Regions from separate parts of the Alkalibacillus silvisoli genome, predicted to be linked through region 2. Evidence: riboswitches for the same ligand, from Rfam matches in the RefSeq annotation. Region 2 holds a riboswitch; each other region holds the start of a gene.

Region 1 (5,773 bases), on a different contig from region 2:
ATAAAATATCCTCACAGGTAACTGATCATTGTTACACAAGGCTACTAATGTTCCGTATTTTAGCAGCCCTTCAACCTTTTGTCTCAAACTCTTTATTTCTTAATCCCTCTCCAGAACACTTTCCAAATATCATTTAAATGATTCTCTAATGCCATGCTTGATAGTGAATAATAACGCAAATCTACATCTAAGTTATTTAAGATAAAGAGGTAATGTCTTAGTATGGTTTGACTGGATAGTGCTGGGTCAATTTCATGGTTTGTTTTTCCTTTTTCAATAATTTGTAAAAATGTATTTTCGAGTTGTTCTTCACTTGCTTGAAGAATAGGTTTAACTTGTCCTTCGATCTCAGGTGGTGTGAAGAGAACAAATCGATAAAAGAATTCACCTAAAAATTCGATTTGGTATTCATTTGTGTAAATTTGATTTAATACACTATAAAGTATTCGCTCAGCTGACTGGTCTTGAATTTGATTGACCGTCGAAAATACAAAATCGATATACTCCTTAGCCACCTGTTCAACTGTATGATGAAAAATCGCTTCTTTATTTTTAAAGTGAGCATATATTGATGGTTTTTTAATTCCAACGTCATCGGCTATTTTCGTCATAGTTGTGGCTTCATAACCGTAATCTGAAAATAGCTGGATGCTAGTATTAATAATTTGTTCTTTCGTATTCATGAAAGTCATCCTTTTCTTTGTTTTAAAGCTGTGTTAGAATTAATGGGCAAAAACCTACCGTTCGTTAGGTTGTCTATCTTATCATAACATGGTGGAGAGGAAAGATAAATATGCTAGAGTACATTTGGCTAAGTTTTAGTGCTTGGTTTATGGGTTTTTTTCCATTATTTGAAATATATCTTGCTATACCAGGTGCGATGGCTATGGGGTTAGACATGGGGTCAGCGGTAGTATGGGCGAGCTTGGGTAACTTTTTAGCGATTCCAATCATTGTCTTCTTCTATGATCAATTATCAAAGGTTAAAAGAATCAATAAATATTTTGATAAGCTATCACATTCTCGCTTCAGTCATAACATTAGAAAAGGTAGTTTTATGTTTGTATTAATAGCAACCCCTATTGTTGGTGCTTGGGCAGTTGCTGTTCTAGGAAAATTATTCGGAATGGAACGTGGGAAGTTGTTCTTTTCATCTGCTATTAGTATTACTTTATATGGGGTTCTATTAGGTGTATTAACCGAATTCGGGATTAATACTTTTTTTTAGCAACGATTGACTACCGACCGTTAGTTAGCTTGTCTTATGAATTGACATTATCGATCGGTTGAGAGATATTATTGGAAGAGAATTGATCATTCTCAGACAAAATTAAATATGCCTTATGGTGCTTGTGAAAAGCTTAAAAGGGAAGGTTGGTGTAAGTCCAACGCGGTCCCGCCACTGTGATGAGGAGACATATAGATTATCCACTGTTCATGTGAATGGGAAGGACTATGTGTTGATGAATCTGAGCCAGGAGACCTGTCATAAGGAAGAACATGAATTCCTACGGGAGATAGGAGGGTGTTACGTCATGGTTGACTATGTTTCGAGTTATGGTGTGGTTCCATAATTAGTTTGGCCTTTTCATTATTAATAGTATGGGAGGTTAATAGATTGGAACCATTACCGGTTAGTTATTCGAAAATGAAACAGACAAAACTAGTCCTTCCACCTGATACGAATCATTTAGATACAATATTCGGTGGCAAGGTGTTAGCATTTATCGATGAAATTGCTGCTTTAACAGCAATGAAGCACTCTAACGCTGCAGTTGTGACAGCTTCTATTGATTCAGTAGATTTCCTGTCATCTGCAAAAGTAGGAGATGCTTTAACTTTAGAAGCGTTTGTAACTAGGACAGGTCGTTCATCGATGGAAGTGTTCGTCAAAGTATATGCTGATGATTTACTACAAAGGAAGAAAGAACTAACAACAGAATCTTTCCTTACTATGGTCGCAGTCGATCAGTACGGAAAACCTATTCCAGTACCAAGAGTTGTTCCAGAATCAGAAGAGGAAAAAAGGTTATATGATACAGCACCTGCTAGGAAAGAACACCGGAAAAACCGTTCTTTGTTAAGGTGAGGAAAACCAGCTAACTAGAGTTAGCTGGTTTAATTATTAGTTAGTTCTCTGATCAATGCTTGGTTCATATCGTCAGTAGACGTTTGAAACCCTTCATAATACCACTCTAATACCAACCCTAAAATCGCATTAGCATAAAAAGAAACTTTGAAATCAATCTTCTCTTGTTGTAAATTACGTGACTTCATTGAATATTTAACCAATAACTTAATTTTGTTAAGAAACATTTCATAATAAGAAAATTTCGAGCTACTACTAAAAATAAAACTATAAATTTCTTTATTTTCATACACATGTTCAAATAGATTGATCATTTTTGGCTCAAGTTGATCTTTGTTTTCGATTCTGTCTTGAGTTGTTTTAGTTATGGCGTCTTCAAGTTCTAGTAAGAGATGGTCTATAAATTCCTCGAAGTAATGTGGAACATTGTTATAGTGAAGATAGAAGGTTCGTCTCGTTATCTTTGAATTCCTACATAGTTCTGTAACGGTAATATCCTCTAATGGTTTTTCTTTTAAAAGTTCAAGTAAAGCAATTTTTAAGTTTTGTTTTGTTTTTACAACCCTTAAATCCCGTTTCATTTTAATCTTATCTCCTTAGCTGTTTTGAATCATTTTATATTTAAGTATATTTGATGACACTTTTATTATACAAATGTATAATAAAAGTGTGGGGATTCTTAATAAAAGTTTACAGCTTTATTTTAGCATGGATTAATGAACACTTAGTAAAAAATCATTTTATAAAGGGAGAGAAGTTACATGAAAGTTAGGGACAAAGTGATTGTTGTGACAGGTGGAGGAAATGGCATTGGCCGAGAACTCGTATTAAATCTATTAAATAAAGGAGCTTCTGTTGCCGCTGTTGATGTTAATAGTGGCGGGTTAGAGGAGACGGTGAACCATTCAGGTGAACATCGTGATTATCTATCAACACATGTTGTTGATATAACAGATCGTGAGGCAGTCGAGTCTCTACCTAGTGAAGTGATTGACCACCATGGCAAAGTAGACGGCATTATTAATAATGCTGGTATTATTCAGCCTTTTGTTGATGTAGAAGACTTAGATTATGAAAAAATTGATTTAGTCATGAATGTTAACTTCAATGGGACACTATATATGACAAAGTCTTTCTTGCCATATTTCTTAGAAAGACCAGAAGCGCACATTACGAATGTATCAAGTATGGGTGGTTTTTTGCCTGTGCCAGGACAAACCATTTATGGAGCGTCCAAAGCAGCGGTGAAACTTCTAACAGAAGGATTACATTCTGAGTTAAAGGATACAAATGTTAATGTAACAGTCGTTTTCCCAGGTGGAGTAGGGACGAATATTATGGAGAACTCTAATGCAGAGGGCACAAGAGAATCAAGTGGTGACGATGAAGGACAGTCACACAAACTACTAACTCCAGAAGAAGCAGCAGAAATAATTGTTAGTGGAATGGAAGATGACAAATACCGTGTTCTAGCTGGAAAAGACTCAAAAATGATGGACCGCTTATACCGACTTGTGCCTAAAAAGGCTGCTAACATTATTGCTGATAAATTAAGGTAAAAAATTGATTCTCACATTAAGTCTTTCACTCTCTTAAAATAAAGAACTAATTATAATGTTTAATGACCTTGTTGCCAATCCAATTTCGTGTTTTCACAGTAAAGTGTGATAACATGAAATTGGATAAATTATGTAAGATAGATTTAGAAGAAAGTGGTGTAGGGTGAGATGGGAAAAAGTGAAAATATAATTTTAACGAATATGTGTATGGTGTATGATGGTGATTACATATTAGTTCAAGAACGTTTGAATAAAGACTGGCCAGGCATTACATTTCCAGGTGGTCATATCGAAAATGGTGAATCCTTTTTTGATTCGGTTATTCGAGAGGTTTATGAGGAAACGGGTCTAATCATTAAAACGCCAACACTTTGTGGCGTTAAGCAGTTTAAACCTAAAGGTGCGGACCGTTATCTAGTCCTGTTTTACAAAACTGATCAATTCGAAGGTGAGGTAACATCATCAGAAGAGGGTGATGTGTTCTGGATTAAAAAGGACGAGTTAAAGAATTATCAGTTGGCCAATGATTTTGAAAGTATGGTTGAAGTATTTGAGTCTAATAGTTTAAGTGAATTCTTCTATGATGAAAATTGGGAGATGAAGTTATTATAGTTTGATGGAGGAATCATAATGAATTTGACATTTGATCGCCCTTTTTTTGGAACGACTAAGTTTTTAAATATAAAACAAGGTAATTACCCAACTGGTAAAATGAGACGCTGGGCTCGCCCTCCTAAAGAAAGACCTTCATCCAACCTTCAGTATGATGTAAATATTGAGGTAATCGGATCAGGTCAAACTTATGACATTACACAACAATCATTCTCAATTCGTGAAGGTTATCATTGGGATGTGACCGAAAATAATCGTTTGCTGACAACGATAACGAGTGCAAAAGGGTTGAAAGAAAAACATCGAGTCGACTATCATTTTGATGAAACTATTACATTATCTATAGAAGCTAGTTGGAGTCTGAAGCCAGAAGGTACTATTTTCCTTGATGAAAATGAAGTAGGGAAAACTAAGGCACAAGGGTTTATAACTAATCGTCAATATGTCATTGATTTTGAACCAGGTGATCATCATTTTGACCCTAATTTGGTTGCTGGTGTCGTTTATGCTTTTTGGTGTTCAAATAATAGAGGTTAAGTAAAAGTTAAATAAAGTGGTTGAATTCGTTGCACTTACTAAGTTGATCTTGCCTGAATTTGCGATTGAATCAAACATTAACAAACACAAATAAGTGGCTACAAAAGTATTGAATAGAAAAGTTAAGACGAGTGGGGCTCCCGCTCGCCTTAACTTATAAAAATTGGAACTGTTAGCGCTCTTTGGCTGAAACAGCTAAAAGTTCAAACCTCTATATTTTATTTCTTTTTCCAGTAAATATATAAATTCTTGGCTTAATTTGATTTCAACAGCTCTTTTATAAGTGTTTATAAGCGTAGAGTTATCTAATATCTCCACTAGGCTCTCCTCCTGATTCTTTTTTACTATTTATATATACCCTTTATATCGTTCAATAACCATAATTATTTAATGATATTAAAAATATTATTGTACAGCCGAATACAAATATATAAATTTTATCATTACATTGGGACATTTAATCGCAACGGGCTATTAGAATTTTAAATTCCTCCATTGTTTGGATTTTAGTTATGTTCACTTCTTAGAGGACTCACTGAACCATTATTAAGAAGATGTTAGCTACTTATATTATAATGAATCGAGGCAAGGCTTTAATAGTACTAATTCGACCCGACAATAAATGACCAAGGATTGTCGGGTTGAACATGCGAGCTCCTGTTATTGTATTAGGTGAGGAGGGATTGTGTGGGCTTTATTAATAGAATGAATGAAGGGATCAAATATGTCGATCGTCATCTTATGGAGGAAATTAATTTTACAGAGTTGGAACGGGTTACGCTTTGTTCAGAGTATCACTTTAAGAAAATGTTTTCTTCTCTATCAGGCATTCCATTGTCTGAATATATTCGACGCAGACGGTTAAGTTTGGCGGCATTTGAACTGTCGAATAGTGATTTGCGGGTGATTGACATTGCTTTTAAGTATGGCTATAACTCATCTGATTCTTTCGCAAGAGCTTTTCAAAAGTTACATG
Region 2 (5,773 bases):
TTCATCGATTTTATCTTCTTGCTCTTTTGGAACATCCACATCTTTATCTTCTTCTTTTTCTTCATCTTCTTCTTTCTTACCTTCATCTTGCTGCTCTTGATCTTCTTGCTCATCTTCTTTATCTTTATCCTCACCAGTCACTCTAAAGTCAAATATTGCTCCATCATTATTTAGAAACTTATAGTATGCTGCTAAGCCAAATACGCTTTGATTAGAAGCAATACTATTTGATTCATCATCACCAATATTTTGGTCAAAGCCGCCATCATCATTTCGAAATTGAAGTAAACGCTCCACTAAATTAACGCCTTTTTCAGTGGTAAATTCTTCACCTGTTGGGTCAATACCAACCGATACAAGTCCTGTTATAGCCATTGCTATTGATGGACTGGAATCCCCCCCATGGAATGGATCTGGGTATCCACCATCTTCATGTTGAGCTTTTGATAAGTGGGCTGCTGCATTGTCAATAACGGTTTTAATATTTTCATCACCTTGATATGGAGCAAGTGCTGCTAGTCCCATACCGGTTAAATCCACATGAAAGGAATTGCCGAAAAGAGACCAACCACCATCATCCAACTGTTCTTCAATTAAGTATTCAATCAATTTGTCTTTTGACCATGTTGCATCGTCTTCTGTATCATAACCACCACTATTAATCGCCAATAAGGAATAAATAGGGCCATTATTACCTTGACTTGTCATGCCTTCATGATTTGTTAATTTTTCTATCAAGTTATACCCTTCAATATCCGTTGCGTCTTTACCGGCAGCAGTTAAAATTAAAATGTTTCTTGCTGCGTCTGTAACAAGTCGAAATTCACCTTCATTCACTACAACACTTTCAATCGAATCCTCAGCAATTTGTTGCGCTACATCTCTTTTTAATGCATTCAGGGTAATGGATCCATACCAATCCAGGCTGTCATTTGATAAGAGATAATCAATCGATTCATCTGTTAATTGTTTAATATATTCAAGTGTTAATTCCTCTAGATTATCACTTTCAGGCTCATCTACTTCCTCTTCATTTGTAGATTCTTCTTTTCCATCATTGCTTCCTTGTTCTCCTTCAGAATCATCACTTCCAGAGTCTTCATCAATTAGCTCAGTAGCAATTAACTCCAAGTGGTCCCCTTCTTGCATTTGATAATTAACAAGACCTGTCTCCATAGAGTCATCATTTAGATACATGCCCCAGTAAAAAGAATCATCAAGGGCATCATCTAGATCATTAATAAATGTTAGAAACTCGGAATCAACAGAAACATCCAAGTTAATACCTTCTTGGTCTGTTGCTTGGAGTATTGCATCGTATGCTGTTCCAAATTTAACAATATCAACATTCGTTTCCGGTAAAACTTCTTCATCATTCAAACCAACAGCCGATACCTTAACATCAATTGTGGTATGTGGCCATATGTCTTCATCTACGACCTTAAATAATAGATTGTCTCCATGATCTAACTCGTATCCTTCTGCACCTACATCAGCTGTTGAACCATTAACAAAAAATCCCCAATAATAACCCTCTTCAGGTGAGTTTTCATTAATACCTGTAATAAATTGACCAAGGTCTGTATCTTCATAAGTCACTTCTGCTACGTCATCCAACGCATCAAATGCTGTATCCTCGTCTTCAAATGAAACAGCTTTAGTTTCAAATACATCTTCCCCGTCTTCATCAATCGCTGTAATGGTTACTCCACTAGGCAATTCATCTGCATAGGCAGGTGAACTCGAATACATGCCTGATTGAGCAATTAAAAAAATCGTTGCAATAAAAACAATGAATGAACTTTTAATTCCTTTTCCTTTAAATCTATTCACTATATTCCCCTCCAAATTAATCGATCTAATCCAACAAAAAAAACATCTCTTCAACAACGAAGAGATGTATACTTACATTATGCTACAGCGACACTATGTAAAATAAACTTAAAAATTCATCATGCGCTGGCACACCTCCCTATCCTCGTAGGTTGAATGGCGTAAAAAGATAGGCAGGTTTCCTGACTCATGATCATCATTTTCTATTACCTTCCCGTCTATTGACAGTGGTATCTTAATAGAAAACTTCCAATTACAGTGGCGGGACCGTGTCGGATTTGAACCGAACTTCCCTTTTAATGACTTATAGCGTGCTACAAGCCAACCCAACTTTTTCCTATTCAGTTATAAATATCATAAGCTACAAAATCTTAAACGTCAAGCCACTTTAAATAAAAGATATAATTACAATTTATCATCCATATAGAGAGTGTAATCTAAACTGTGTAAGTACAAGAGCGTACGGCTGCTACTTGCCTGTTTAGATTACACCCTCATAAGATTCACTTTTGGTTTTACGTTTTTAACGCTATGGCGAACTTCTGTGAATAGATCTCACTCTTTTGCAAGTGAAGAAATGATATATGTGAATAATTGAATTAATTTAAGAACTAAAAAAGCCTTCACATCAATATGGTGTAAAGGCTTTTTTATTCATTGACTTTTTGAACCTTTCTTCTCCATTTCCTTCCATTTTGAATAATTAAAACCTAACTGAAAGACACCGGTGATTGCCATGATTATAGAAAATACAATTACAGGACCTGTCGGAACATCAAGAAATAAAACAAAGGTGACTAAAAATATGGCGAAAATCCACATCCAAATTGTTCTTATAAACCTTTCTTTATAATTTAATTTTTTGTAAAAGAGCTTACTTCCCATTAAGTACCTCTCCTTTTACTTTGCTCACTATTATTATAATACAAAATCGTGTTATTTGTATTTATTGTAAAAAATTTCATTATAATATTTTGAACAAAAGTTCTTCTAAATAAATCCAACTTTTCGAGAAAAAACTTTACAAAAATTAATGATTACTATCAAGTTTACTTGTCTTTTAGTTACTAAATTTTTCTTTAAAAAGGAGCGATTACATGTTCAACAATGGAACGATATTACTAGTTTTATATCATAATATAACCCCATATCATCAACTGATAAAAATGGCATACCACTGACCTCCATTGATCATGACTTTTCGCACCCATTGATTAAATAGTGCCCATCTTTAAAATGTCACTCTTTAATTAAAAGAATACAAACAACAAAAGGAAAGATGAAGCACAAAAATCCGAACGCTTTCATTTAAGATGAATCGTTCGGATTTTCTATTATGACAACTAATTTTGTTTCAAAATCGCCCTATTAAGTTAACTCCCGCTCTAAAAATGCGTAAAAGTCCACCCACTCTTCAATTAACTTCGAAGTCGGCTTCCCTAAACCATGTCCTGCTTTAGATTCTAACCGTAAAATCGATTTTGTATCCGGTGACTTCTCTAACAATGTCGCATGGAATTTTTTCGCATGTGCTGGGACAACTCGGTCATCACTCGCAGCCGTTGCAATTAAGACAGGTGGATAATTCACACCTACTTTAACATTATGAAGAGGTGAGTATTTGTATAAAAATGGGAAGTGTTCTTCATTTTCAGCACTACCATACTCTGGAATCCAAAACTTCCCGATCGTAAACTTATGATAACGAAGCATATCAATAACTGGGACACGACAAATCACAGCACCAAATAGATCAGGGCGCTGAACCATGCAAGCCGAAACTAAAAGACCACCATTCGACCCACCCATAATCGAAAGCTTTTCTTTCTTCGTATATTTCTTTTCAATTAAGTATTCACCAGCTGCAATAAAGTCATCAAATACGTTCTGTTTATTCTCAAGCATGCCAGCCTCATGCCACTTTTCACCATACTCTGAACCACCACGCAAATTAGCAACCGCATAAACCCCACCTTTTTCTAACCAACGTAGAATTGCAGGGTTAAATGAAGGGGGCAAACTAATATTAAAGCCACCATAACCATATAATATAACTGGGTTTTCACCATCTAAAGGTAAATCCTTATGTTTTGTTATAAACATCGGAATACTCATGCCGTCCTTTGATGAATAAAACACTTGTGTAGTTTCAAACTGTGACGTTTCCACTGCTAATTCTGATTCAGCAAATATACTTAACTCATTAGTATTTAAATCATATTGATAAACAACTGTTGGACTTAAGTAAGAAGTCATCCCGAAAAACATTTCCGATTGATCATGATTTCCTGTTAAATCTGTAATTGAACCCAGTAATGGCACTTCTATATGATGGCTTTCAGTACCATCAAAGTTATACACCTGTAATTGATGATGCGCATCGTGTAAAAACGCCACAACGAACTGTCCATTTATAAACTTTACAGCATGCATTAAATCATTTTGCTCACTAATGATTTCTTCCCAGTTTTCTCGTTCAGGCTGATTCAGATCAATACAAATAATTCGACCTTTGGGAGCCGCCAAATTCGTCTTAAAATAAAAACGCGAACCTTCATTATGAATATAAGTATATTGCGCATCACCCTCATCTAATAAGCGGTGAAAGTCAGTTTTTGAATCCAACTCTTTAACAAAAAAAAGATTTTGTGCAGCTGTCCCTTGCTTTGAATATATACAAATATACTCTCCATCAGTGGTAACAAACGGAATAAACATATAATCTTTAGCATCTGAACGTTCATAAATTAACTCATCTTCACTTTGGTCTGTCCCAATTCGGTGAAAGTAAACCTTATGGTACTGTCCATGCTCATCTTCACTAATAATCTCTGGATTTGGAAAACGACTATAGAAAAACCCTGAGTCATCTGGCGCCCACTCTAATGTTGTAAATTTGACCCACTTTAAGTGATCACTTAACACTTCACCTGATTTAAGATCTTTCACATAAACCTCTTGCCAATCACTACCTTGTGATGAAGTTGCATAAGCTAATAAATGCCCTTCTTGGCTCGAAGAAAAGTTCGTCATCGCAACTGTTCCATCATTACTTAAGTCATTCGGATCTATGACTTTAGACTCGCCATCCTCATCTAGTACATATAGAACTGCTTGATTTTGAAGTCCGTCATTTTTCTGATAAAACAACTTATCCTTCACACGTGTTGGTACAAAGAACTTCGGATAATTCCAAAGCTCCGTTAAACGCTCACGATCCTTTTCTTTAGATGGCGCACCTTTAAAATAAGCTTCAGATTGCTCATCCATTTCTTCAACCCATTTTAATGTATCCTCACTATTAGAATCCTCTAGCCAACGATACGGATCTTCCACTTTCGTCCCGTGGAAATCTTCTACAACATTACTCTTTTTAATAACTGTCATGTTAATTCCTCCTCTCCTTATTTAATTCGATACACGAAATGAAGTTCCTTCTCACTCATTAATCTAACTTTGATAATACAGAACTAATCGTTTTAAAGGCTTGTTTTAACTGGATTTGCTCATCTTTCGTTAAAGTCGATAAACGGTTTTCCACTTTCTCTTCTAACATCTTCTTCTTATCTTCTAGAAAGGCTTGTCCTTCATTTGTTAAATGAATAAACGTGACGCGACGATCATGAGATGACTTCTCTTTTTTTATATAGTGATAGTCAATTAGCTTTTGAATTAAAGGAGTTAAGTTTGATTTATTAATCCCTAAGGCCTGTGCTATCTCTGACATTCGAATGGGACCCAATTGTTGAACTATATGTAAAATATGAAAGTGCGACGGATGTAAGTCACCAGTTTGAAGTAATTGCTCTTGTCCGAATAGTTTCTTAGGAATATAAGGTAAAGCTGATAACGCCTCATCGACTAAGTCATTTGCATGTAAATGATTGCTCAAAATATCCCCACCTTGACTTAAAGTACTATTTGACATTTAGTTTATAAT
Region 3 (5,773 bases), on a different contig from region 2:
TTCTTCCATGTTAATCCCATCAATTTTATTACCTATAATATGTTCGCCCCACTTCACTTCTAGTTCTGTTGCTTCTCTAAATGTCTCTGTCACAAACTGAAGATTTTCTTCTGTATTAAGTTCAGGGTTTTCATTTAATGTTTCTTTAAAAATATGCGCGAATAAATTAACATGTAACAGCTCATCACGGTTAATATAATTGATCATCGTACTTGTTGAGACCATCTTTTGATTACGGGCTAAGTTGTAGAAAAACGCAAAGCCTGCATAGAAAAACAGACCTTCTAACACAACATCATACACAACGGATTCAATAAAGGCTTGTGGTGATTTTTCTTCGACGAAGCGATCATAACCATCAGCAATAAATTGATTTCGTTCTATTAACACCTCATCATGCTTCCAATACTCGAAGATCTCATCTTGCTCCCCCTTTTCAACGAGTGAGGATAAGACATAGGAGTAAGACTGATTATGAACGACTTCTTGGAATGATAACACTTGCATTAGTGCTGCTAAGCTTGAGTCGGTTAAATAATCTGCTACTTTTGCTGAATAATCGGTTTGTACTGAATCTAAAAAGGCCAGTAGTCCAATAATTTTCTTAAATGATTCGCGTTCAGCATCAGTTAGCTCTGCCCACTGCTTTTGATCACTTGACATGTTTATTTCAAATGGTGTCCAGAAGTTCGCTAGCATATTTTTATACATCGGATAAGCCCATTTAAACCTGACATCATCCCAGTTTAAAACGTTTGAACTTTCGCCATTAATAATCCCTGTTGATGCATTTGGTGCATGAATGTCATATAGTTTTCTTTCATGTATTGTTTGACTCATACGATTCCTCCTTATGACTCACAGCTTTCACAATCTTCTATATCTGATGATGTTGACCTTGTATAATAAGTGGTCTTAAATCCTGACTTCCAGGCTGATAGATGTAAATCCAGTAATTCTTTCGCTTTAATCGTGTTTCTTACATAAAAGTTAAACGAGATTGATTGGTCGATATGTTTCTGGCGTTTTGCATTTTGTTTAATTGTCCATGTATGATCAATGTCATAAGCTGACTTATAATACCAGAATGTCTTTGGACTTAAATCAGGTGCCGTTACTGGAATCTTGTAATCTTTCTTTTCTTCTGAGTAAAACTTTTTGAAAATCGGGTCGATACTGGCAGTGCTACCTGCAATAATGCTCGTACTTGAGTTTGGTGCTACAGCCATTAAGTACCCATTTCTCAGTCCATGCGTGTGTACGTCTTGCCTCAGTTCATCCCACGCCTCACCTTGATAGCCTTTATCATCGAAATAACTACCGTCATGCCACTTTGAGCCTTTAAATAATGGATAAGGACTTTTTTCTTTGGCTAGTTCCATACTCGATTTGATTGTTAAATAAGCCACTTTTTCATACAGCTCGTCCGCAAATTCAACCGCTTCATCTGACTCCCATACAATCTCTTTAAGTGCGAGTAAATGGTGATAACCAAATGTGCCCAATCCAACTGCGCGATATTTTTGATTTGTTAATTGCGCTTGCAGGACTGGAATTGTATTCAGATCAATTACATTATCCAGCATTCTAACTTGAATCGGGATTAAACGTTCTAGCACATTATCAAAGACAGCTTTCCCTAAATTAATACTCGAAAGATTACAAACGACGAAATCACCAGGGGCTTTCGTGACGACAATTTTACCATCTTCTGTATACTGCTCTTCTACTGTCGTCGCACTTTGGTTTTGCATAATTTCAGTACAAAGATTCGAGCAATAAATCATCCCTTGGTGAGAGTTCGGGTTTTGACGATTCGCTTCATCACGATAAAACATATAAGGTGTTCCAGTCTCTAATTGACTAACCATAACCCGCTTCATAAGATCAATTGCTGGAACTTTCTCTTTCGATAGATCAGGATGATTCACACATGCCTCATACTTCTCTCTAAATGACCCTGAGCCTCGCTTTTCATCGTAATAGTCTTCTAAACTAAAGCCCATTACTTCTCGTACTTCATGCGGGTCAAATAAATACCAGTCATCACGTGCATCTACTTTTTCCATGAATAAATCTGGAAGTGACACACCTGTGAATAAATCATGTGTACGTTGACGCTCATCACCATTATTTAATTTCGCATCTAAAAATTTATAAATATCTTGATGCCACACATCTAAATAAACCGCAATCGCACCTTGTCTTTGGCCAAGTTGATCGACACTAACAGCTGTATTATTAAGCTGCTTCATCCATGGCATGACACCGCTCGATACACCTTTAAACCCTTTAATGGAACTTCCGTGAGAGCGAATTTTCCCTAAATAAACCCCAATTCCGCCACCATTTTTCGACAAATTAGCGATATCTGTATTCGAATCATAAATACCTTGTAAACTATCGTCGACCGTGTCGATAAAACAGCTTGATAACTGGCCATAAGACTTCCCGGCATTTGATAAAGTTGGTGTTGCAACAGTCATGTAAAGGTTACTTAATGCCCAGTAAGCTTCTTCTACTAATTCGAGGCGTTTATTCTTAGGCTCATTAATCATTAGTGTCATGGCGATTGTTAGGAAACGTTCTTGCGGTAGTTCATAAGTGTGACCGTTATGATCTTTGGCTAAATAACGATCGGCTAACGTTCTTAAACCAATATAAGTAAAGAAATGGTCACGTTCAGAACTAATTTTAGAAGCTACCTGTTCAATTTCACTTTTTGTGTAATGTTTTAAAATTTGATCACTGTAAATATTTTTATTTGATAAAACTTGCTGTAATTCGATAAATGAACCGTATTTATTTTTCGCATTATACCCGCGGTTAATAGCCGCGTTTTGATAAAGCTTCCTCAAGTAAATATTGGCACAGACATACGTCCAATCTGGCTCCTGTGGGCTAATGTTTTCTAGTCCACGCAACAATAATTCATTTGTAATTTGTTCAGGGGTTACTTCATCTTTACTTTGAAGAGCTTTTAAGACTTTGTCTTCATAGGATATTAGTTTTAAGTGTTCATATCCTTCTGTTACTTGTTTAATAAATAAATTTAGTCGTTTTTCAGAGAAAGCTTCTTTTACCTCCCCATTCATAACCCGTGTTTCATGTTTAGTTAATGTCGTCATATAATCCTCCTAAAAATAAAAAATCGCCTCCACGGGGGGGGAAGCGAATAAAACGACAGCAAGAGTATACTTTGGCTGGTATTTAGGCCAATATGTATGACAAGTCGCTTCATTCTCTTATCACCCCGAAGAAAATGTAACTCGGCTCATGTAGACAGGTCTCCTGACTTACGCTTCTTCCTAATCTGGACCTTCCCTTATAAGTAGCAAACACTAACCTTATAAAGTGGTTTTCCATTTCGTCACGTTTACAGTTGCGGGGGCAGTATTGGTTTCTCACCAAATTCCCTTTTAAGCCTTTTAAAGGCATCAACACAAGCTATAACACTATATATAGTTTTGAAATTAAAACAAACATCTATATGTTGATGTTTGATTACAGTATAGATGATATAAAAATAAAAAACAAGCACTTTCTATTATTCTATCTTAAGTGTATCAAAAAATCCTCTGCTTACACAGAGGATTTTAAGACTAATTATTTTAACCTTTAATCGCACCTTCTGCCATCCCTTTCGTAATACGACGCTGAAAGATAGCATATAAGATGATCACCGGTACAATCGCGAACACTAAGCTGGCAAATAATACGCCCCAAGCATTCGTATATTGTGCTTCATTACTAATAAAGTCGATTGCTAGTGCTAATGTATAGTTTTCACTAGACTGCAAGAAAATTAATGCCATGAAGTACTCATTCCAAAATTGTATCGCATTCATGATCGTAACCGTTATAATCCCTGACATGGTTAAAGGCGTGACAATTTTCCAGAGTACGCCATATGGAGACATACCATCTATTGCAGCAGACTCTTCTAATGATTTAGGAATTGTCCCCATAAAGCTCGTTAACACGAATATCGTAAAAGGCAATTGCGAGATTGCATAAACAATAGCTAAACCAAAAATATTATCTAACATATTAAACTGAGCTAATAAGAAGAATAATGGAATCCAACCTAACACCATTGGGATCATCATCGCTGAAATGTATAACGTAAATAACATTTGACTTCCTTTAAAACGGATCCGCTCAAGTGCGTATGCAGTAGGAATCGCAAGAACAAGGCATAATAACGCGCCAATACCTGTTACTATTAAACTATTAAATACACTTGTATCAATATTATAATCTGTCCATGCTGTTATGAAGTTATCAAAGTTAAACTGTTCAGGAATTCCCCACGGATTAGCATATATTTCAGCATTTGTTTTAAACGATCCTAAAAACATCCAAAAAATCGGATATAAAACAGCTAAAGACCATAATATTAAAGGCAATCTAATTCCTGACCTAACCAGCATTTCACCAAATGTTCTTCTCATTGCGACTCCCCCCTTTAGTATTCAACTTTTTCTCTTTTTAATAAGAATTGTAGAATGATAATTGTAATCAGTGAAATAACTAGAATCATAACACCAATTGTTGCACCATAGCCGAAGTTATACTGATTGAATGCTTGCTGGTATAAATATGAACCCATGACGTGTGTCGAATTGTTCGGCCCACCACCAGTCATTACTTGAACAATGATAAATGAACCGTTCAATGTTGTAATAACAATATATAAAATTGAAATCTTAATTTGCGGCCAAATAAGTGGTAAAGTGACATGCCAAAACTGTTGCCACTCATTTGCCCCATCAATACGAGCGGCTTCATAGTTACTTTTCGATATATTCGCTATACCACCCATTAGTAACAGCATAAACAGACCAATACCAGCCCAAATTGATGGCAATACCAAACTCGGTAAAGCCCACCTTTCACTACCAAGCCAAGGCCTAGTCCACTCTTCCAAACCAATCATCTCTAATCCTGAGTTTACTAAACCTAGATTCGGATTATAGATAAATGTCCAAAGAATACCAATTACAACAACTGACATAATATTCGGGAAGAAGAATATTATACGATAAAATGGTGCTTCTTTAATCTTAAGCTGGGTTAGTGCAACTGCAATAAATAATGCCATAATCATGATCCCAACTACTTTGGTAATAACTAAAAAGTAATCATGCCAAATTGTAGCAGGAATAATGTCATCGTTGAAAAGTCTAGTATAATTATCAAAGCCGACAAATTCTCTAGTTTGAGAAGCCCCCGACCATTCAAAAAATGAATAATAAAGTCCACTAAACAAAGGATATAATGTAAAAATGCTAAACATAATAAAGGTTGGAATTAAACAAAACGCTAAAAATAAATATTTCTGTTTTTTACTCTGTACCATACAATCACTCTTTCGTATGTCAGGTTATTTGTCCTAAAGGAAAAGGCTTATTTATATGTATTAAAAAACTAGCTCATTATGAGAATGATTTAACTAATGGCGAAAATATAAATGGCACTTTTATTAAAAGTTTGATAAAAATGTATGGAATGTAGACTGCGCTACATTCCATACAGCTACTTTTATTCACCGCGGTAACCCGCAGCTGCCTCCTCAGCCTCTTCAATAAACTCTTCAGCTGTAATATTTCCTAGTAGTAATGACACTAGTGAGTCACTTAATGGTGTTTCTAAGTCTGCACTCATTGGGTGAGGCATATAGTAGATTTGAACTTGTTCTGGATCATTAATCATTTCATTTGCCTCAATTAAATATTCAGGTACATCTGGGTTATTCGATAAATCAACATCT

The links. A riboswitch is a leader RNA that binds a small molecule or an ion and turns the genes downstream of it on or off. The one in region 2 is predicted to bind cobalamin.
Region 1: it holds a riboswitch for cobalamin, as region 2 does, so the genes downstream of both, ABDZ63_RS07050 (acyl-CoA thioesterase) here and ABDZ63_RS14350 (DUF4430 domain-containing protein) in region 2, are expected to answer to the same signal.
Region 3: it holds a riboswitch for cobalamin, as region 2 does, so the genes downstream of both, ABDZ63_RS15070 (ribonucleoside-diphosphate reductase subunit alpha) here and ABDZ63_RS14350 (DUF4430 domain-containing protein) in region 2, are expected to answer to the same signal.

The regions. Positions count from the first base shown of each region.
Region 1 is NZ_BAAACZ010000010.1:12,791-18,563, reverse strand. Features, by position in the region: gene ABDZ63_RS07060 (TetR/AcrR family transcriptional regulator) at 93-683, opposite strand; gene ABDZ63_RS07055 (small multi-drug export protein) at 794-1,228, shown strand; cobalamin riboswitch at 1,328-1,505, shown strand; gene ABDZ63_RS07050 (acyl-CoA thioesterase) at 1,649-2,089, shown strand; gene ABDZ63_RS07045 (TetR-like C-terminal domain-containing protein) at 2,119-2,670, opposite strand; gene ABDZ63_RS07040 (SDR family NAD(P)-dependent oxidoreductase) at 2,851-3,648, shown strand; gene ABDZ63_RS07035 (8-oxo-dGTP diphosphatase) at 3,817-4,260, shown strand; gene ABDZ63_RS07030 (hypothetical protein) at 4,279-4,797, shown strand; gene sda (sporulation histidine kinase inhibitor Sda) at 4,993-5,115, opposite strand; gene ABDZ63_RS07020 (AraC family transcriptional regulator) at 5,539-5,773, shown strand, end outside.
Region 2 is NZ_BAAACZ010000029.1:3,804-9,576, reverse strand. Features, by position in the region: gene ABDZ63_RS14350 (DUF4430 domain-containing protein) at 1-1,833, opposite strand, end outside; cobalamin riboswitch at 1,989-2,178, opposite strand; gene ABDZ63_RS14345 (hypothetical protein) at 2,488-2,718, opposite strand; gene ABDZ63_RS14340 (prolyl oligopeptidase family serine peptidase) at 3,202-5,220, opposite strand; gene ABDZ63_RS14335 (MarR family winged helix-turn-helix transcriptional regulator) at 5,279-5,725, opposite strand.
Region 3 is NZ_BAAACZ010000030.1:4,439-10,211, reverse strand. Features, by position in the region: gene ABDZ63_RS15075 (ribonucleotide-diphosphate reductase subunit beta) at 1-840, opposite strand, end outside; gene ABDZ63_RS15070 (ribonucleoside-diphosphate reductase subunit alpha) at 852-3,128, opposite strand; cobalamin riboswitch at 3,265-3,457, opposite strand; gene ABDZ63_RS15065 (carbohydrate ABC transporter permease) at 3,612-4,454, opposite strand; gene ABDZ63_RS15060 (carbohydrate ABC transporter permease) at 4,469-5,362, opposite strand; gene ABDZ63_RS15055 (ABC transporter substrate-binding protein) at 5,545-5,773, opposite strand, start outside.